4 regions of the Pseudoalteromonas sp. SiA1 genome follow, and region 2 is predicted to be linked to each of the others. Evidence: predicted binding sites of a transcription regulator. Region 2 holds the regulator's gene; each other region holds the start of a gene.

Region 1 (4,217 bases), 660 kb from region 2:
CCTACATTTATCGTAAATGACAAATACAAAATCAATATTAATACAATCAAGAGCCAACAAGAACTTGATGAGTTAATTAGCTTTTTACTAAAACTATAATTTTTGGAGCACCACAATAATGATCAAATTAGTTAAAGCAGGGTTACTTGCTGTATTACTCCCTTTAGCTGCAACCAGTTTTGCTGCCACTTACGAAGAGGGCGTGCATTATGATGTCGTCTCTGATCGTGCAACCAGAAAACCAGAAGTAAAAGAGTTTTTCTCTTTTTACTGTCCTGCATGTAATAACATGGAACCACTGCTGGCCGAGATCAAACCTAAGCTAGATAAAAACGTAAAGTTTAAGAAAAGCCATGTAGATTTTGTGGGTGTACGTGACCCAGAACATCAAACCATGATCAGCCAAGCATTAGCTACAGCTGAAGTACTACCTCAAAAAGATAAAATTATTTCAGCGATGTTTGATCATATCCATGCAAAGCGCGCTCGTTTTAATGAGCTTGCAGATGTAAAAGATGTATTTTTAGCTCAAGGCGTAGATGGCGACAAGTTTGATAAATTATTTGAAAGCTTCTCGGTACGTACACTTAGCTCTAAAATGAAACGTGACCAAGATTACTTTAAAGGCAAAGGGGCACTTCGTGGCGTTCCTACGTTTATCGTTAATGGTAAATACAAGCTTAACTTAGGTGGTGAGTCAGGCATTTCATCGCCAGAAGATGTAAGCGCACTCATTAATTACTTAGCAAATAAATAAGTAGTTTGGTTAAATAAAAAAGCTCCTTAAGGAGCTTTTTTTATTCTTACAACGTGCGCTGTTTAATGCTTTTTTTATTTACGTTGTAAAAACACACCAGATTCAATGTGGTGTGTATAAGGGAACTGATCAAATATTGCAAAGCGCTTAACCTCGTGGGTTTGCGTTAAGTGTTCAAGGTCACGCTCTAATGTGTCTGGGTTACATGAGATATAAATAATATTTTCATAATTAGCCACTAAGTCACACGTAAGCGTGTCCATGCCTGCTCTAGGCGGGTCGACTAAGATGGTTTGGCAGTTGTAACTACTCAAGTCAATGCCATCTAAGCGAGAGAAAGTACGCTCGCCTTTCATTGCCTGAGTAAACTCTTCGCTCGACATGCGAATAATATCTAAGTTAGTTACTTGGTTTTGAGCAATATTATATTGCGCTGAATGCACCGACGATTTTGATATTTCCGTCGCCAGCACTTTATTAAATGAACTAGCAAGTGCAATAGAAAAGTTTCCATTACCACAATACAGCTCTAGTAAATCATTGTTTAGTGGTTTACATAACTCTTGTGCCCACTCTAACATTTTAATATTCACCTTCGCATTAGGCTGAGTAAAGCTATTTTCTACCTGTTGATAGATTAGCTCTTGGCCATTCACCATTAAGCGCTCAGTAACAAAGTCATCGCCCAATTTTTCTTTTTGCTTACGTGCACGGCCAATAAAGTCAATTTTGTATTGGCTGCTTAGCTTTTCCTTTAAGGCATTGATCTCAGTTAACCAGTGTTCATCAAGTGGCTTGTGATATAGCAAGCTCACTAAAATTTCACCACTGAGGGTTGATAAATAATCTATTTGAAATAATTTACGACGTAGTACTTCGCAGCCTTTTAAATTTTCAATCATCACCTGCATAATTTCACCTACTAAAGGAGCTGCAGGGTCAAAGGTATCAACACGTATTTTATCTTTTGTTTGTTGATCAAACATAATATGAAACAGATCGTCACCATCGTGCCATACTCTAAATTCTGCACGTTGGCGGTAGTTAATGGGCTCAGAGCTAAATACTTCTAACTGTTTTACACCGAAACGTTGAAATTGCTCTGTAATACGCTGCTCTTTTTCATTTAATTGTGCATCGTACTGCGTGGTATCTATATTTATAACTGCCATTAACGGTATAACCTTATCGTTGAGATCTGTTTATCGGCGCTATTGTAGGGAGCGAAGCGTATTTGTCTAGTTTTGATCAAATATAGTGAGCTTTTTTTGAGCATTTTACTACAGTATAGGCTTACTTGGCCGATATAAGGGTAAGTCTAAATAGGAGTCTTCTCATGAAAATAGGTAACTTTAGTTTTGTTCCAAACAGTAATGCTAATAAATACAATACTAAACAAGCAATGCCACAGCCTAAAATAGACTCGCCACCAACTAGTTATCAGCAACGAGGAAAAGAACTGGCTGCTGCCGTATTAGGTGACAAAATGGCAAAAGAACTAGGTTTGCCGGTCGCTGAAACCAAAAAAGACAAACCACTGTTTGATTTTAATGAAGTCGTTAAAAATGTTTTAGACTTTGTAACAAGCTCGGTAAATAAAGCCAAAGCCAATGGTGCTAATGATGAGAAACTACAAGATATACTTAGCCAGGCACGTAAAGGAGTGCAGACGGGTGTTGATGAGGCTGTGGATGAATTAAAAGGCATGGGCGTATTTAATCAAGAACTTGAAGAGGGTATTGATAAGTCAAAAGAGAGTATCTTTAGTGGTCTCGACAAATTTGAGCAGAACTTATTTAACCCACAACCTGCAAGCGTAACTGTAAGTCAGGCGCAATATGTAAGTTTAAGCAATAGTGCTGATTACACATTCACCACAGCAGAAGGTGATGAGGTGAGTATTAGCTTTGCAGATGCTTATCAATCGCAATCATCTAGTCGCTATCAAAAAACAGATGATTCACAATCATTTAGTACGCAATTTTCTGAATCCCGTGAGCTCTCTTTCTCGATGTCAGTAAACGGTGAGCTTAATGAAGACGAGCAGCAAGCCATAAATGATTTAATGGCAGAGTTACAAGATGTAAGTAAAACCTTTTTCAGTGGCGATTTAGACAAAGCATTTGAACAAGCCCAAGAACTCAGTTTAGGGAATGAACAGCTGGTGGCATTCTCAATGGACTTACGTCAAAGCAAAACCGTTGCTGCCATTAAAGAGTATGAACAAATTAAGCCAACATCAGAAAAAGCCATTGCCGAAACTGTTGCCCCTTTTAATGATGATCTAAAATCGGCTTACTCTAAAGCGCAAACCCTAGGATTAGAAAGTCAGCTATCAGGTATCATTCAATGGCTAAATCAAGATCAACAAGAAATAGATAAACTGGTTGATTACACTAACACCATGTTTGAAAACTTAGATAAATTAAACGCCGCTACTGCAAAGCTAGGCACTGAGTAAAACTACTTTCTTTTACAAAAGCCACATGGCAAACTGCCGTTCTTAGTAAAGAGTAGGAATGGTAGTTTGTCAGCGCACATCATGGTATTTGATTCAGGTATAGGTGGAACCACCGTGCTTGAGCATATTCAGCAAAGCATTCCTCATGCTCAATACAGCTATTTTATGGATAATGCATTATTGCCATATGGCGCACAGTCGCAACAAACCATCATTAATCGCCTATGTGGATTGATTCAATTTATTAAAGATGAGTCACTAAATGTCGACTTAATTGTTATAGCCTGCAATACCGCCTCAACATCAGCGTTAAGTTCGGTACGTCAAATTACCGATATTCCTATTGTTGGGGTAGTACCTGCAATTAAACCCGCAGCGCAATTAACGCAATCAAAGCATATAGGTTTATTGGCAACTCCCGCAACGGTATCAAGCCCGTATACTGATGCACTTATAAAAGAACATGCATCATCGATAACCACAAGTTTATATAGTAGTGTTGAACTGGTTACTTTAGCAGAGACTCTCTTTTTTACCCAGCACTTAGATATCGATAAGTTGCACACTGAGTTAGACCGATTAAATATTAATAACGATATAGATGTGCTGGTATTAGGCTGTACTCACTTTCCTATTTTAGCTAAACCAATTAGTGATTACTTTAATACGCAAGTACAGTTATTAGACTCTGGTGCGGCCATTGCTAAGCGAGTTAGTTCTTTACTCAAATTAAGTAATAATCAAGCAGGCATAAAAAAGCCGCTGCACTATTATGCAACGGCTGATGTATGTAGTGATAAACTAGCGGTTAAGCAAGTTACACTGTTTGATCCGACTCTGAACGATAAGAGTTAGAATCATCTTCTTGTTTTTGTTTTGCTTCACGTACTTTCAAAGTACGTTGTTGGAACTCACTATCGTTTAGCTTAGCAATCGCATTATCAGCATCTGCTTGTGCCATTTCAACAAAGCCAAAACCGCGACGCTTGCCAGTATTTT
Region 2 (4,217 bases):
TCTTAATTGATACAGCGGGAATGAGTCAACGTGATTTACGCTTAACCGAGCAGTTAAACACCTTGATGCGTAATCAGCGTGTTGATATACGTAGTTATTTAGTATTAAGTGCGACGGCGCAAATTAATGTATTACAAGAAACAGTAAGGCACTTTAAAAAAGTCCAGCTAAGCGGATGTATTTTTACTAAACTTGATGAGTCATTGAGTTTAGGTGAGATTATTAGTATTGCGATTCAAAATCGTCTCCCAATAGGGTATCTTACTAACGGTCAGCGAGTACCAGAAGATATTAGAGTGGCAAATGCCGAAAAACTAGTAAAAAAAGCTGAGCAATTGTATTTAAAAAGAATAAAAGCACAACAATCACGACACCAATCAGTGGCGTCGAGCACAGTAGAGATGTATGATTAACACAGTTTTAGATCAAGCAAGCGGCCTTCGCAAAATGAGCAAGAATAATAATAGCGGCGTAAAAGTTATCGCTGTCACCGGCGGCAAAGGTGGAGTGGGTAAAACGAACGTATCCCTTAACACGGCAATCGCGTTAGGCCAACAAGGCAAACGTGTGCTTGTACTAGATGCTGATTTAGGATTAGCGAATTGTGATGTGATGCTTGGACTGCGCGTTGAGCGTAATTTATCTCATGTTTTATCGGGCGAATGTGAACTTGATGATATTTTAGTCGAAGGTCCCGCAGGCATAAAAATAGTGCCTGCAACATCGGGTTCGCAAAGTATGGTTGAGTTATCACCCTCAGAGCACGCTGGACTTATTCGTGCATTTAGTGAACTTAACACCGACTTTGATATTTTAATTGTTGATACCGCTGCGGGTATTTCCGATATGGTGCTGAGTTTTTCTCGCGCAGCGCAAGATGTGGTTGTGGTGGTATGTGATGAGCCTACATCAATTACCGATGCCTATGCTTTAATTAAAGTACTTAGCCGTGAGCACGGCGTTTATAAATTTAAAATTGTTGCCAATATGGTGCGTAGTTTACGCGAAGGGCAGGAATTGTTTGCAAAACTTTCAAAGGTTACCGACCGATTTTTAGATATATCAATGGAGTTGGTTGCAACGGTTCCATATGATGAAAATATGCGCAAATCAACGCGCCGCCAAAAAGTAATTGTTGAGGTTTTTCCTGGGTCGCCTGCTGCAATTGCTTTTAAAACACTGGCTACAAAAATTGCTAAGTGGCCAACACCTAGTCAAGCCTCGGGTCATTTAGAGTTTTTCATTGAGAAACTAGTTAGTAACTAACAATGACAATACCGGTGAATAGAGCTATGGGATATCAGTCAACACAAAATTTAAATATGATTGTTGAAAAGCATGCCTCATTAGTCAAAAAAGTGGCGTGCCATTTAATTGCTCGTTTACCGGCCAGTGTGCAGCTAGATGATTTAATTCAATCGGGTATGATTGGTTTAATTGAAGCTTCAAAAAACTTTGATGCAAGCAAAGGCGCAAGCTTTGAAACCTTTGCCGGTATTCGTATTCGTGGTGCGATGATAGACGAAATGCGCCGAGGCGATTGGGTTCCACGTTCAGTTCACAGAAAAAGCCGTTTGGTTGCAGAAACTATTGTTGCGCTTGAGAACAGTTTAAACCGTGAACCTAAAGATAGTGAAGTTGCTGAAAAACTTGAAATTTCGCTAAATGAGTACCATCATATTTTAAACGATGTAAATGTAAGCAAAGTGTTAGGTATTGAAGACCTTGGTATAGATGACGATGTGATTACACCTCATGGCCAAGATTTAGCACTAGACAAACCGTTCAATAATGTTAAAAATGAACGGTTTAATGAGTCTTTACTCAGTGCAATAAAGTCGTTACCGGAAAAAGATGCAATGGTGCTTTCTTTGTACTATAACGATGAGATGAATTTAAAAGAAATTGGGCATATACTCGATGTAAGTGAATCGCGTGTAAGTCAGATACATGGTCAGGCGATGATTAAGCTTAAAGCAAAAATCAATGACTGGATAAACTAGAAGTAAGTAAATAAAGGTTCAGGCCTCACTGGAGGATGTTTTGGATAAAAACATTAAAATTCTTGTTGTTGATGATTTCTCAACAATGAGACGTATTATTAAAAACCTGTTGCGCGATTTAGGTTTTACCAATGTTCAAGAAGCAGATGACGGGTCAACTGCTTTGCCTATGTTGCAAAATCAAGCGTTTGATTTTGTTGTAACAGATTGGAATATGCCAGGCATGCAAGGTATTGATCTTTTAAGGGCAATTCGAGCTGATGAAAAATTAAAGCATATTCCTGTTTTAATGGTTACAGCAGAAGCTAAAAAAGAACAAATAATTGCTGCGGCCCAAGCAGGTGTTAATGGTTATATTGTTAAACCATTTACTGCAGGTACATTGAAAACTAAATTAGAAAAAGTGTTCGAACGCTTAGGTTAATGAGAGGGAGAGGCTTATGTCAGCACCTGCTGCGCCTCAGATTACTTTAGAACAAGCTCGCCAGTTAGTTGTTTTTTTAGAAAATGGTGAGCAAGATAAAGCGAATCAGTTAATTTTAGAAACAGCTTCACAAGAGCAATCACAGTTATTTGCTGAGGTGGGTAAGTTGACGCGTCAACTGCACGAAGCTTTAAAAAGTTTCGAGTTAGACACGCGTTTAACAGACATTACCACTGATGCCATCCCTGACGCAAAAAAACGCCTTAACTATGTCATGGAAATGACAGAAAACGCAGCCAATAAGACAATGGATGCGGTTGAAGCAAGCTTACCATTAGCACAAGAAATCGCTGACGAAATAGCTGATATCAAGCCAACGTGGGATCGTTTAATGAACCGCGAAATAGAGCTTGGTGAGTTTAAATCACTTTGTCATAGTATTGATAAGTTTATGAGCAGTTCTCATTACAAAACCGATGAGTTACAAATGCTGATGACTAATGTGCTGATGGCTCAAGACTATCAAGATTTAACCGGTCAGGTTATTCGCCGTGTTATTGAACTTGTCCGTGAAGTTGAAGAAAGTTTAATTCACCTGTTGACTGCATTTGCAGCGCAAGGTGGTGAGGTTGAACCAACTGAACAACCAGAAAAAATAGAAGATCCCATTGTTGCACAAACACTAGCAGGTCCCGAAGGGCCTATTATTGATAAAGAAACGCGTAATGATGTTGTATCTGATCAAGATGAAGTTGATGATCTATTATCAAGTTTGGGCTTCTAATAGGAGAGTACTGCATGAGCTTTGAAGTCGATGAAGATATTTTACAAGACTTTTTAGTAGAGGCCGGAGAAATCCTTGAGCTTTTATCTGAACAGTTAGTAGAACTGGAAAACAACCCAGATGATACTGAGCTACTAAACGCAATATTTCGCGGTTTCCACACTGTAAAGGGTGGCGCTGGCTTTTTGGCTATGACAGAGCTTGTTGATGCATGTCATGGTGCTGAAAATGTGTTTGATTTACTGCGCCAAGGTGTAAGAACAGTTAACTCTGAATTAATGGATGTGATTTTACAAGCACTGGACACCATTAATGAAATGTTTGCCACGATTAAAAATCGTGACCAGCCAGAGCCTGCTGATCCAGAATTACTTGCAGTACTTCACAAACTTGGACAGCCACCGACAGCAGAAGAGCTTGCCGGCGATTCTGTGGTTGAAGATATAGCTCCTGTCGAAACCCCATCGGTAGAGCCCGAACCAGTTGCAGAGCAACCGAGCAACGATGCTGAAGAAGACCCGTTTGCTTTTGATGAATTATTTAGCGGCTCAGATAGCAGCAGTACTGAGTCTCAGATTGATGAAATAACCGAAGACGAATTCGAAAGCCTACTTGATGAACTTCATGGAAAAGGGCAAGCCCCACAAGAAAAACAATCATCATCAAGTGACAATGATGTCAGTGGTGATATAACTGACGATGAGTTTGACAGCTTATTGGATGAACTTCATGGTGTAGGCAGCTTTGGCGAAGTGAGCCAAGCAACCGCAAGTACACCACAACAAACACCATCAGCCCCTGTGGCTCCACCAAGTAACGAGCAAAGCTCGGGCGATGATGAAATAAGTGACGACGAGTTTGAAGCGTTACTTGATGAACTTCATGGTAAAGGTGCACCTAAGTCGATAGAAACACCGGCTCCTGTAAGTAAACCTGAACCAGTGGCAGCTAAAAAGCCAGAACCAGTTGCTGCAGCTAAGCCACAGCCTAAACCAGAGCCAGCTAA
Region 3 (4,217 bases), 360 kb from region 2:
ATTGATACCAGTAAATTGCTGGTTATTCGTCAAAAGCATTTAGTTAATTTAGAGTATGTTTTAAGTTCTGCACTTCACAATGGAAATTTTGCCGCGGTGATCACCTGGACTGACATAATAAATAACCAACAACTGTCGCAGTTATCATTAAACTTGAGCCATACGCGCACTAAGTTGTATTGCTTTAGCAAAAAAAGCGCTCACCCTGAGATTTCACTTACGCAATAAGCTTGATAAACTAGCGTTTTAATACACAGTACATTTATCATGACTTCTAACGCTCTATTATGTTTTTGTAGCAGTCAGCAACCTTATGCTGATTGCTGCGAGCCTTTTCATTTAAAAACCAAACAGCCACACACACCAGAGCAACTTATGCGTGCACGCTACAGTGCTTATGCTGTTAAAAACGCGGTTTTTGTTCGTGAAAGTTATGCAAAAGAAAAACAAGCTGAAAATTCAATTTCAGAAATTAAAGATTTTGCAAATAGTTGCCGTTTTATAAACTTAACCGTATTAGACTCTGGTTATAATGATGAAACAGGATTTGTTACATTTAAAGCTCACTACTTTTATCAAGATTTATATTGCCAGTTAGCAGAAAATTCAAGGTTTATTAAAGAAGATGGACAATGGCGATACCTTGATGGTGAGATTACACCGGTTGCCGATATTAAAGTAAAACGCAATGATACGTGCCCTTGTGGCAGTAATAAAAAATACAAAAAATGTCATAGTGTATAAATAACAGCTACAAAAAATGGGCCACAAGGCCCATTTTCAAAAACTACACTAAACGCAAATTAGCGTTTTATTCGCCATCATCTTCATCGAAATCTTGACGCTGTGCAGGTCTTGCTAAAATCTCTAAGTAAAAAGAAGTTAAACCTTGCTTTTCAATTTCACTGATGTGATTGTTAATTTCAGCAACGTGAACCACTTGGGCTTCTTCAGCCGTGTTGCCAAACTTACAATCGAATGCCCAGTAGTCGGCATCAACAGGTAAAGTTTTATTACGTTCTCTTTTCAAATATTTTTTCACTTCATGCTTTGCAGCATCAACCATACGAGGGTATTTGATTTTCTCATGATTCAGCGTGAATGTTTTCTTCATTACGTTCCTAATTACCTTGGTTTAATGATAATGGCATTTAATGTCATACCATTTGCGCCATTATAGCAATTGCATTTAAATTTTGGATGCTTTTTTTATATTAAATCAGTTATTAAAATAAAGCACCTATAAAACCAATAGTTACTTACTACTATAAACACAGTTTATTACAATCAAATGGCATGTATAAAGCAGCAATTGAACACATATAATTAGGCACTAAACAAATGTAATGGCTGGTGGATAGCTTCATTTTGTAAATCATCATAAAATGCCACCGCATCCATTTGAGGGTTTGATAACTCGGTGTTGGTATTTTTAATTCGTCGACGTACCGCTAATTCACAGTTATCAATGACAGTCAGTGGAATGTGGTTTTTATCATCACGAATATTAAATGGCTCAGGCTTTAAGCACTGAGTTAACTTTATATCACTCATCCCTACAGCGCTTCCCATTTTTGCTAAAAGCTCTGTGTTATTTTTACCAATTAACATATTAAAGGTATCTGGCGCTAATGGCTGCTTTGGACCTGCGCCAAATTGTTTACGCAGAGCATCTTCATCAGCTTGATAATGCTTAGTGTCACTTTTGGGTAGGTGGAATTCACTAAAATCGAGTGCATCGTGAGAGAGCATTGCTAATAAAAATGCAAACTCGCCTCGGCGGTTTTCGTGAACACTTTCGTTAAGCCTCGTTTTTAACTGGCTCTCCGTGATTAACAAATCACCAATCTGCATAGACTTTAGCCTATTTAACTAATTAATAAGTATTTATCGGCTAAATTTGAATTTTCTTTAGCTTTTTTCTTTACTTAAATAAGAAGTTTGCTATTATCTGCCGCGTTGCATTGGAGGGGTTCCCGAGCGGCCAAAGGGATCAGACTGTAAATCTGACGGCTCAGCCTTCGCTGGTTCGAATCCAGCTCCCTCCACCACTTTTCTTAGGCTAAGTTAAGTGGGGCCAAATGCAATAACAATTAGTGTGGAGGGGTTCCCGAGCGGCCAAAGGGATCAGACTGTAAATCTGACGGCTCAGCCTTCGCTGGTTCGAATCCAGCTCCCTCCACCACTTCTCTACCTTATTTCTTTTTATTCAAATACCCACTGTAAACTCATACCATGATTGTTTAACCAGTTACTTGCTTGTTTATAATCTGAATAAAATAATTCCACACGTTGCCAAAATTGAGCGCTGTGATTTAAATATTTTAAATGTGCTAATTCATGAACAATCACGTAGTCAATGACCCATGTCGGTGCACTTGCCAAGTGTAAGTTGAAGGTTACTTCACGCCTGCGATTACAACTACCCCAGCGACGTTTATACAATTGAATACGAATATTACTCGGTAGCTTTTCACCCATCAGCTGACAATAATCGTTAACTCGCATTTCAATATAACTTTCTAATTTCTCATGCAAAAACTGCTCTAGCAAACTTTGATACATTTGCGTTTGATGCTTTACACGTGAAGAAATACTCAGTAACAGCGTTTGGCTTTCATTGTGCTGCTGCCATTGAGTGCGTGCTGCGTTTTCAAATTGCACATTAACAGCTTCATTAAATAATTTAATACTCTGGGTTTTGAGTGGAAACTGTCGTGTATCGGCTTGAATTTGTTGCTTATGTAACTGAGCATCAATCCAGTTCTGTTTACTTAACAGCCATTCATTAATTTGTGTTTTCGTTACAAAATGGGGCGCATATACCGTAAGCTCACGTTGTGCGACTTTGATAGCCACTGTTTTTCTTTGCTTACTTCGCTTTAAAGTGTAATCCAACAATGAATGCTGCCTATTTATAATTAACCACTGGGTTTTATTTTACCTTGTACCATAACGGCTGATCTATAAATAATCCCCACTAAATGCCATTTTAATAACAATGCATTTAGTGCTACTCAATAAATAGTATGGTTTAGAGCTTAAAACACTTACGTTGCTTTTGTAATTTATAACTCAATACCTTGTGATTATTATTGTATTTTATATTAGACTGAATTTAAGAGTTATTATGTGAATGATTGATGTTAGCTAATTTTTTTATAAACGAACCAGATCCAAGCCTAATTATTAATGGTGTATACGACCCAAGTTTAGTGACACTATCTATACTCACCGCAATTTTTGCAGCTTATTTTTCTTTGCACGTTATCGATTTAGCAAATAATACACATTTTAAATCTTATCGAAAGTTAGCCAATATAACCGCAGCCTTAGTCCTTGCCGGAGGGGTCTGGAGCATGCACTTTATTGCTATGCTCGCATTTTCTTTGTGCACTACAATTGAATACGACCCCACACTCACTTTTGTGTCGTTTATACCGGCGTTACTGGCATGTACCATTGCTTTTTCTTGTTTGAAAACATATAGCTCTCACCCTCGTATTATCAATTTAATTCTAAGCTCTCTTTTATTTGGCGCGGGTGTTGGCACCATGCATTACAGCGGTATGGCAGCGATGCAATTAAGTCCTTTACTTCGTTATGATCCAATATGGTTTGGCGCTTCAATTGTTGTTGCAGTGCTGCTGTCTTTTATAAGTCTCTATGCACGTTTTCATTTACCAGCACACTTTAAAAAATTAACGCCTGTGCATAATCGTATTATTTGCGCCCTTATTCTTGGCCTTGCCGTGGCTGGTATGCATTATATGGGCATGGCTGCTACGCGATTTATTGCAACAAGCCCGATAATTAACGAGCAAACAAACCAATCACATCTAACCTTTATTGCTATTAGTGTGTCGTTCGCCACGCTTTTATTAACAGCGGTGGTTGTGATCATCAATGGCATGATCCGTTACAGAATGCTGTTGGGGAAAAAATCAGCTGAAGAGTCTCGCCTTGATGCTATTTTATCAACTGCCATTGACGGCATCGTTACTATCAATATTAAAGGCACTATTTTGAGCTTTAATAAAGCCGCAGAAACAATTTTTGGCTGGCAAGATAATGAGGTCATTGGCCAGAATGTAAAAATATTAATGGCTGATGATATTGCTAATCAACACGATGCTTTTTTAAAAAATACAACAAACCATGAGGTAAAACGTGTTATTGGTGTTAATCGCGATGTGTGGGCAAAACATAAAAATGGT
Region 4 (4,217 bases), 1.6 Mb from region 2:
TATCTTGTGCTAAGTCTCGCAAGTGGGCTGGTTCGTTCACCAAATCAAGTAATGGATACTTGCTGCTATCAAGTGTCATGGTTTTTTATATATCCTTCGCTAATATTAACCCTCCTCAAAACAAACGAGGTTTAAAAGGCGACTTAATATTCAGTAATAATTTTATACTAAGAGTTAATACGTTTTAGCTGTATTTAATGGTCACGTTCAATTAAATAGTTAGCCAATGCCGCTAAATCTGTTGTGTCTGCGTCAATGTTAGCTAATGCCTCATGGGCTTGTTGTATTAAATTTTGTGCTTTTTGCTTAGCGCCTAGCATACCTAATAAAGCGGGGTATGTCGCTTTATTCGCTGCAATATCTGACCCTTGTGGCTTGCCTAAAGTAAGCGTATCGCCCTCAACATCTAAAATATCGTCATGAACTTGAAATGCAAGCCCTATAGCGTATCCAAAAGTTGATAAGTTATCTAAAGTTTGTTGGCTTGTATTAGGGGCGCACAGTGCGCCAAGAGTAATCGCACAATTTATTAGCGCACCGGTTTTAAGTTTATGAATGCGTTCTAACTCATCAACAGTAATAACCTTATCGGTTGCTGCAATATCGCGGCCTTGTCCGGCAACCATACCTTGTAACCCCGATGCATGCGCTAGTGCTGCGATCATTTTTAATTGTGCTTCAGTCGAACATTTAAATGTGTGCTTAGCAATAAGTTCAAATGCTAAAGTTTGCAGTGCATCTCCAGCTAAAATCGCTTGTGCTTCACCGTATACAATATGACATGTAGGGCGACCACGGCGTAAATCATCATCATCCATAGCAGGTAAGTCGTCATGCACTAATGAATAACTATGAATACATTCAATGGCTGCGGCAAGTACATCTAAATCACGCTTGTCAGCACCGAGTATTTTACCTGTGGTGTACACTAAAAACGGGCGCAGTCTTTTACCACCATTCATTACACTGTAATGTGTGGCTTCTTTTATAGTATTGTCGCTTTCAAGAGGTTGTTCAAAATAAAGGTTGAGCGTATTAGCTACATCATCTTGAGCGAGTTTTATTTGTTCTTTTATGCTCACGATTATTCCATATCGTTATCAAACTGAGTAAGCGGTGCTTTTTCGTCATTACCCATTAATATCGACACCTTTTGCTCAGCTTGTTGAAGTTTGCCTGAAGATGCGCTCGCAAGTGCAATACCTCGCTCAAATTGCTTTAAAGACTGTTCAAGCGATAAATCACCTTGTTCCATTTCACTGACAATTGTTGTTAACTCTTCTAGTGCTTGTTCGAAACTTAAATTTTCAGGTTTTTTAGTCGCCATCTTTATTTTCAACTTACATAATAAATTTAGACGCCAATTTTAGGGGGAATGCTAAACTAGGTCAAAGAATGATATTGTTTTTTGATAGATAAATGCTGTTGATTGGGTTTTATTGCGTTTCAACGTTATTTTTTAAAATTATTAATTTTGATTAATTAGATTGATTACCTATGTTGATCTAAAATATAACTAATCTTAATTTTACCGTTTATCATAAAAATCACTTAAGTATTTCAGTATCTTGCCGATAAACAATTAATAACAACGCTTGCGAAGAAAAAATATAAAACCTTTGGAGGGAATGTGGATTTAGCAACCATTATTGGGATCCTTGGCGCAATTGGCTTAATTGTCATGTCCATGTTTATGAGTAGTAGCGGTGAAGTCGCTATGTTTTACAATACCCCTTCTGTGGTTATTGTATTCGGTGGTTCCCTTTTTATCGTTTTATCTAATTTTACCATGTCGCAATTTCTTGGCATTGGTAAAGTATGTGCAAAAGCGTTTATGTTTAAAATTGAGCCTCCTGAAGCATTAATCGAAAAAGCGGTAGAATTAGCTGACTCTGCTCGAAAAGGCGGATTTTTAGCCTTAGAAGAAGCCGAAATCCCAAATCCTTTTATGCGCAAAGGCGTTGATATGCTAGTAGATGGGCATGATGCTGATGTGGTACGAGCAACATTACAAAAAGATATTTCGTTAACCACCACTCGCCATGAAATGGGGGCAACCTTATTTAAATCATTAGGTGATATTGCACCTGCAATGGGGATGATCGGTACGTTGATAGGCTTAGTGGCTATGCTCTCGAACATGGATGACCCCAAAGCTATCGGACCGGCAATGGCGGTTGCGTTGTTAACCACATTATACGGTGCGTTTTTAGCAAACGTTGTAGCCATTCCTATTCAGGTAAAACTAGAACTGCGTAAAGACGAAGAGGCCATGAATCAGCGCTTAATTTTAGATGCAGTATTAGGTATTCAAGACGGGCAAAATCCTAAAGTAATTGAAGGGATCTTGAAAAATTATCTAGCTGAATCAAAACGCGCAGTCAATACTGAGGAATAATTATGTCAGATGAAGAGTGCAAATGCCCACCTCCAGGACTTCCTGCGTGGATGGGAACGTTTGCCGATTTAATGTCATTATTAATGTGCTTTTTCGTACTTTTACTCGCATTTTCTGAAATGGATGTACTTAAATTTAAACAAATTGCAGGCTCAATGAAGTTTGCTTTTGGTGTACAAAATAAAATAGAAGTAAAAGACATTCCAAAAGGGACATCTGTTATTGCTATGGAGTTTACGCCGGGTAAACCTGAGCCAACTCCTATAGAAACCATTCAGCAACAAACGGTTGAAATGACCCAACAAATGCTTGAGTTTCAGGCGGGAGATGAAAGCTCCGCAGGTGGACGTCAAGAGCAACGTGGTGAAAAGCGAGGTGGTGAATCAAGCAGTACCTCAGAGGAAGTTGCTGCAGCTACGGCAGTGTCTGCTGCTGATCAAGAGCAAATAAATGACTTAGTTAAAAAAATTGCGCAACAGCTTGAAAAGCAAATTATTGATGGGGCTATTGAGCTTGAATCTTTAGGGCAGCAAATCATAATTCGTATTAGAGAAAATGGCTCGTTTCCATCGGGGAGTGCATTTTTACAACCACAATTTAAACCTATCATTCAAGATATTGGCCGATTACTTAAAGATGTACCCGGTGAAATTACGGTGTCTGGCCATACGGATGATTTTCAGGTATCCAACGAGCTTTACATTAATAACTGGGATTTATCATCTAAACGCGCAGTTGCGGTAGCGAGTGAATTACAAAAAGTTCCAGGTTTTGATAAAACCAGAATGATGGTGGTAGGGCGTGCAGAAACCAGGCCCTTAGTACCTAATGATTCCCGCGAAGATCGCAGACGTAACCGCCGTGTAGAAATATCAATTTTACAAGGCAAGGCAAAAGAGTCAGCGCCAATTGATGTAAGATAGAATGACTTGGCTATGTACCTTTTTTAGCATAGAATGCAACATTCTTAACAAATGTAATGGGGCGAATATGTTGACTAAGTATTGTAGTATGCCTGGTAACGGCGATGGAACTGATGAAGATACAAAAGCTAAGTAAGGTTATTTAGTTTGCCTGAATGGTTTTTGTATTTTGTAAGTATATTAAGCAAAAGCTGGGTTCTTATTTTGAGTCCGGCTATTTTTATATTCTTTATCCTCAAAGATTATTTAGCTCTTAGGTTCGTTGTTATTACTGCCGCTTTTTTCTTATTTGGCACTGTGACCTACTCAAGTTTAATGGCGTTTGATGATGGTATTTATATATACCGTTACCTTGTATGGGCATTAACAGATATTACTTGGATGGCACTTATTGCTTATTGGGGTCTTAAAGATAAAGTGCATTTGTGGCAATGTGTACTTGGGCAGCTTATTGTTATTGGTGCACCCATTCTTCAATTATTTCGCTTAGTTGACCGACACCTTTGGGATTTATCTTATAGCACTGTGATGTATCAAACATTTATGCCTTTAATAAATATTGCCACTGTTGTTGTCTGCTACCTGCCTCTTTTATATCTTTTTGTTAATAAGCGAAATAAAGCTTTAAGTTAGAAACTATAAAAATATCCCCAGTTTTAAACTGATATGCTAAACTACTGTTTATATGAACAGTGTTAGAGCTTGATTATGAAACTTTATATTGCTGAAAAACCTTCATTAGGGCGTGCTATTGCAGATGCGCTTCCAAAACCTCATAAAAAGCATGATGGTTATATTGAAGTGGCGAATGGTGATTGTGTGTCTTGGTGCATAGGTCATTTGCTCGAGCAAGCAGAACCCGATGACTATGATGAGCGTTTTAAAAAATGGCAATT

The links. The regulator FliA, encoded in region 2, starts transcription of late flagellar genes. The targets are predictions, from matches to a motif close to CTAAAGNTNNNNNNNNNNNNGCCGATA.
Region 1: KK487_RS14210 (DUF5610 domain-containing protein) is a predicted target of FliA. The motif match lies at 2,038-2,064, and genes of this name have one in related genera.
Region 3: KK487_RS09375 (VC2046/SO_2500 family protein) is a predicted target of FliA. The motif match lies at 1,889-1,915, and genes of this name have one in related genera.
Region 4: pomA (flagellar motor protein PomA) is a predicted target of FliA. The motif match lies at 1,551-1,577, and genes of this name have one in related genera.

The regions. Positions count from the first base shown of each region.
Region 1 covers NZ_CP076084.1:3,068,743-3,072,959, reverse strand. The annotation lists gene KK487_RS14225 (thiol:disulfide interchange protein DsbA/DsbL) at 1-99, shown strand, start outside; gene KK487_RS14220 (thiol:disulfide interchange protein DsbA/DsbL) at 119-757, shown strand; gene trmA (tRNA (uridine(54)-C5)-methyltransferase TrmA) at 832-1,929, opposite strand; gene KK487_RS14210 (DUF5610 domain-containing protein) at 2,094-3,218, shown strand; gene murI (glutamate racemase) at 3,285-4,073, shown strand; gene KK487_RS14200 (RNA recognition motif domain-containing protein) at 4,036-4,217, opposite strand, start outside.
Region 2 covers NZ_CP076084.1:2,405,646-2,409,862, reverse strand. The annotation lists gene flhF (flagellar biosynthesis GTPase FlhF) at 1-413, shown strand, start outside; gene KK487_RS11170 (MinD/ParA family ATP-binding protein) at 406-1,266, shown strand; gene KK487_RS11165 (RNA polymerase sigma factor FliA) at 1,293-2,003, shown strand; gene cheY (chemotaxis response regulator CheY) at 2,044-2,427, shown strand; gene KK487_RS11155 (protein phosphatase CheZ) at 2,444-3,211, shown strand; gene KK487_RS11150 (chemotaxis protein CheA) at 3,226-4,217, shown strand, end outside.
Region 3 covers NZ_CP076084.1:2,045,113-2,049,329, forward strand. The annotation lists gene KK487_RS09360 (SulA-like leucine-rich domain-containing protein) at 1-228, shown strand, start outside; gene KK487_RS09365 (YchJ family protein) at 268-744, shown strand; gene KK487_RS09370 (DUF6172 family protein) at 812-1,114, opposite strand; gene KK487_RS09375 (VC2046/SO_2500 family protein) at 1,327-1,854, opposite strand; tRNA gene KK487_RS09380 (tRNA-Tyr) at 1,967-2,051, shown strand; tRNA gene KK487_RS09385 (tRNA-Tyr) at 2,101-2,185, shown strand; gene KK487_RS09390 (M48 family metallopeptidase) at 2,206-2,898, opposite strand; gene KK487_RS09395 (PAS domain S-box protein) at 3,144-4,217, shown strand, end outside.
Region 4 covers NZ_CP076084.1:794,011-798,227, forward strand. The annotation lists gene dxs (1-deoxy-D-xylulose-5-phosphate synthase) at 1-79, opposite strand, end outside; gene ispA ((2E,6E)-farnesyl diphosphate synthase) at 195-1,082, opposite strand; gene xseB (exodeoxyribonuclease VII small subunit) at 1,085-1,327, opposite strand; gene pomA (flagellar motor protein PomA) at 1,631-2,398, shown strand; gene KK487_RS03670 (flagellar motor protein MotB) at 2,401-3,321, shown strand; gene KK487_RS03675 (hypothetical protein) at 3,469-3,954, shown strand; gene KK487_RS03680 (DNA topoisomerase III) at 4,030-4,217, shown strand, end outside.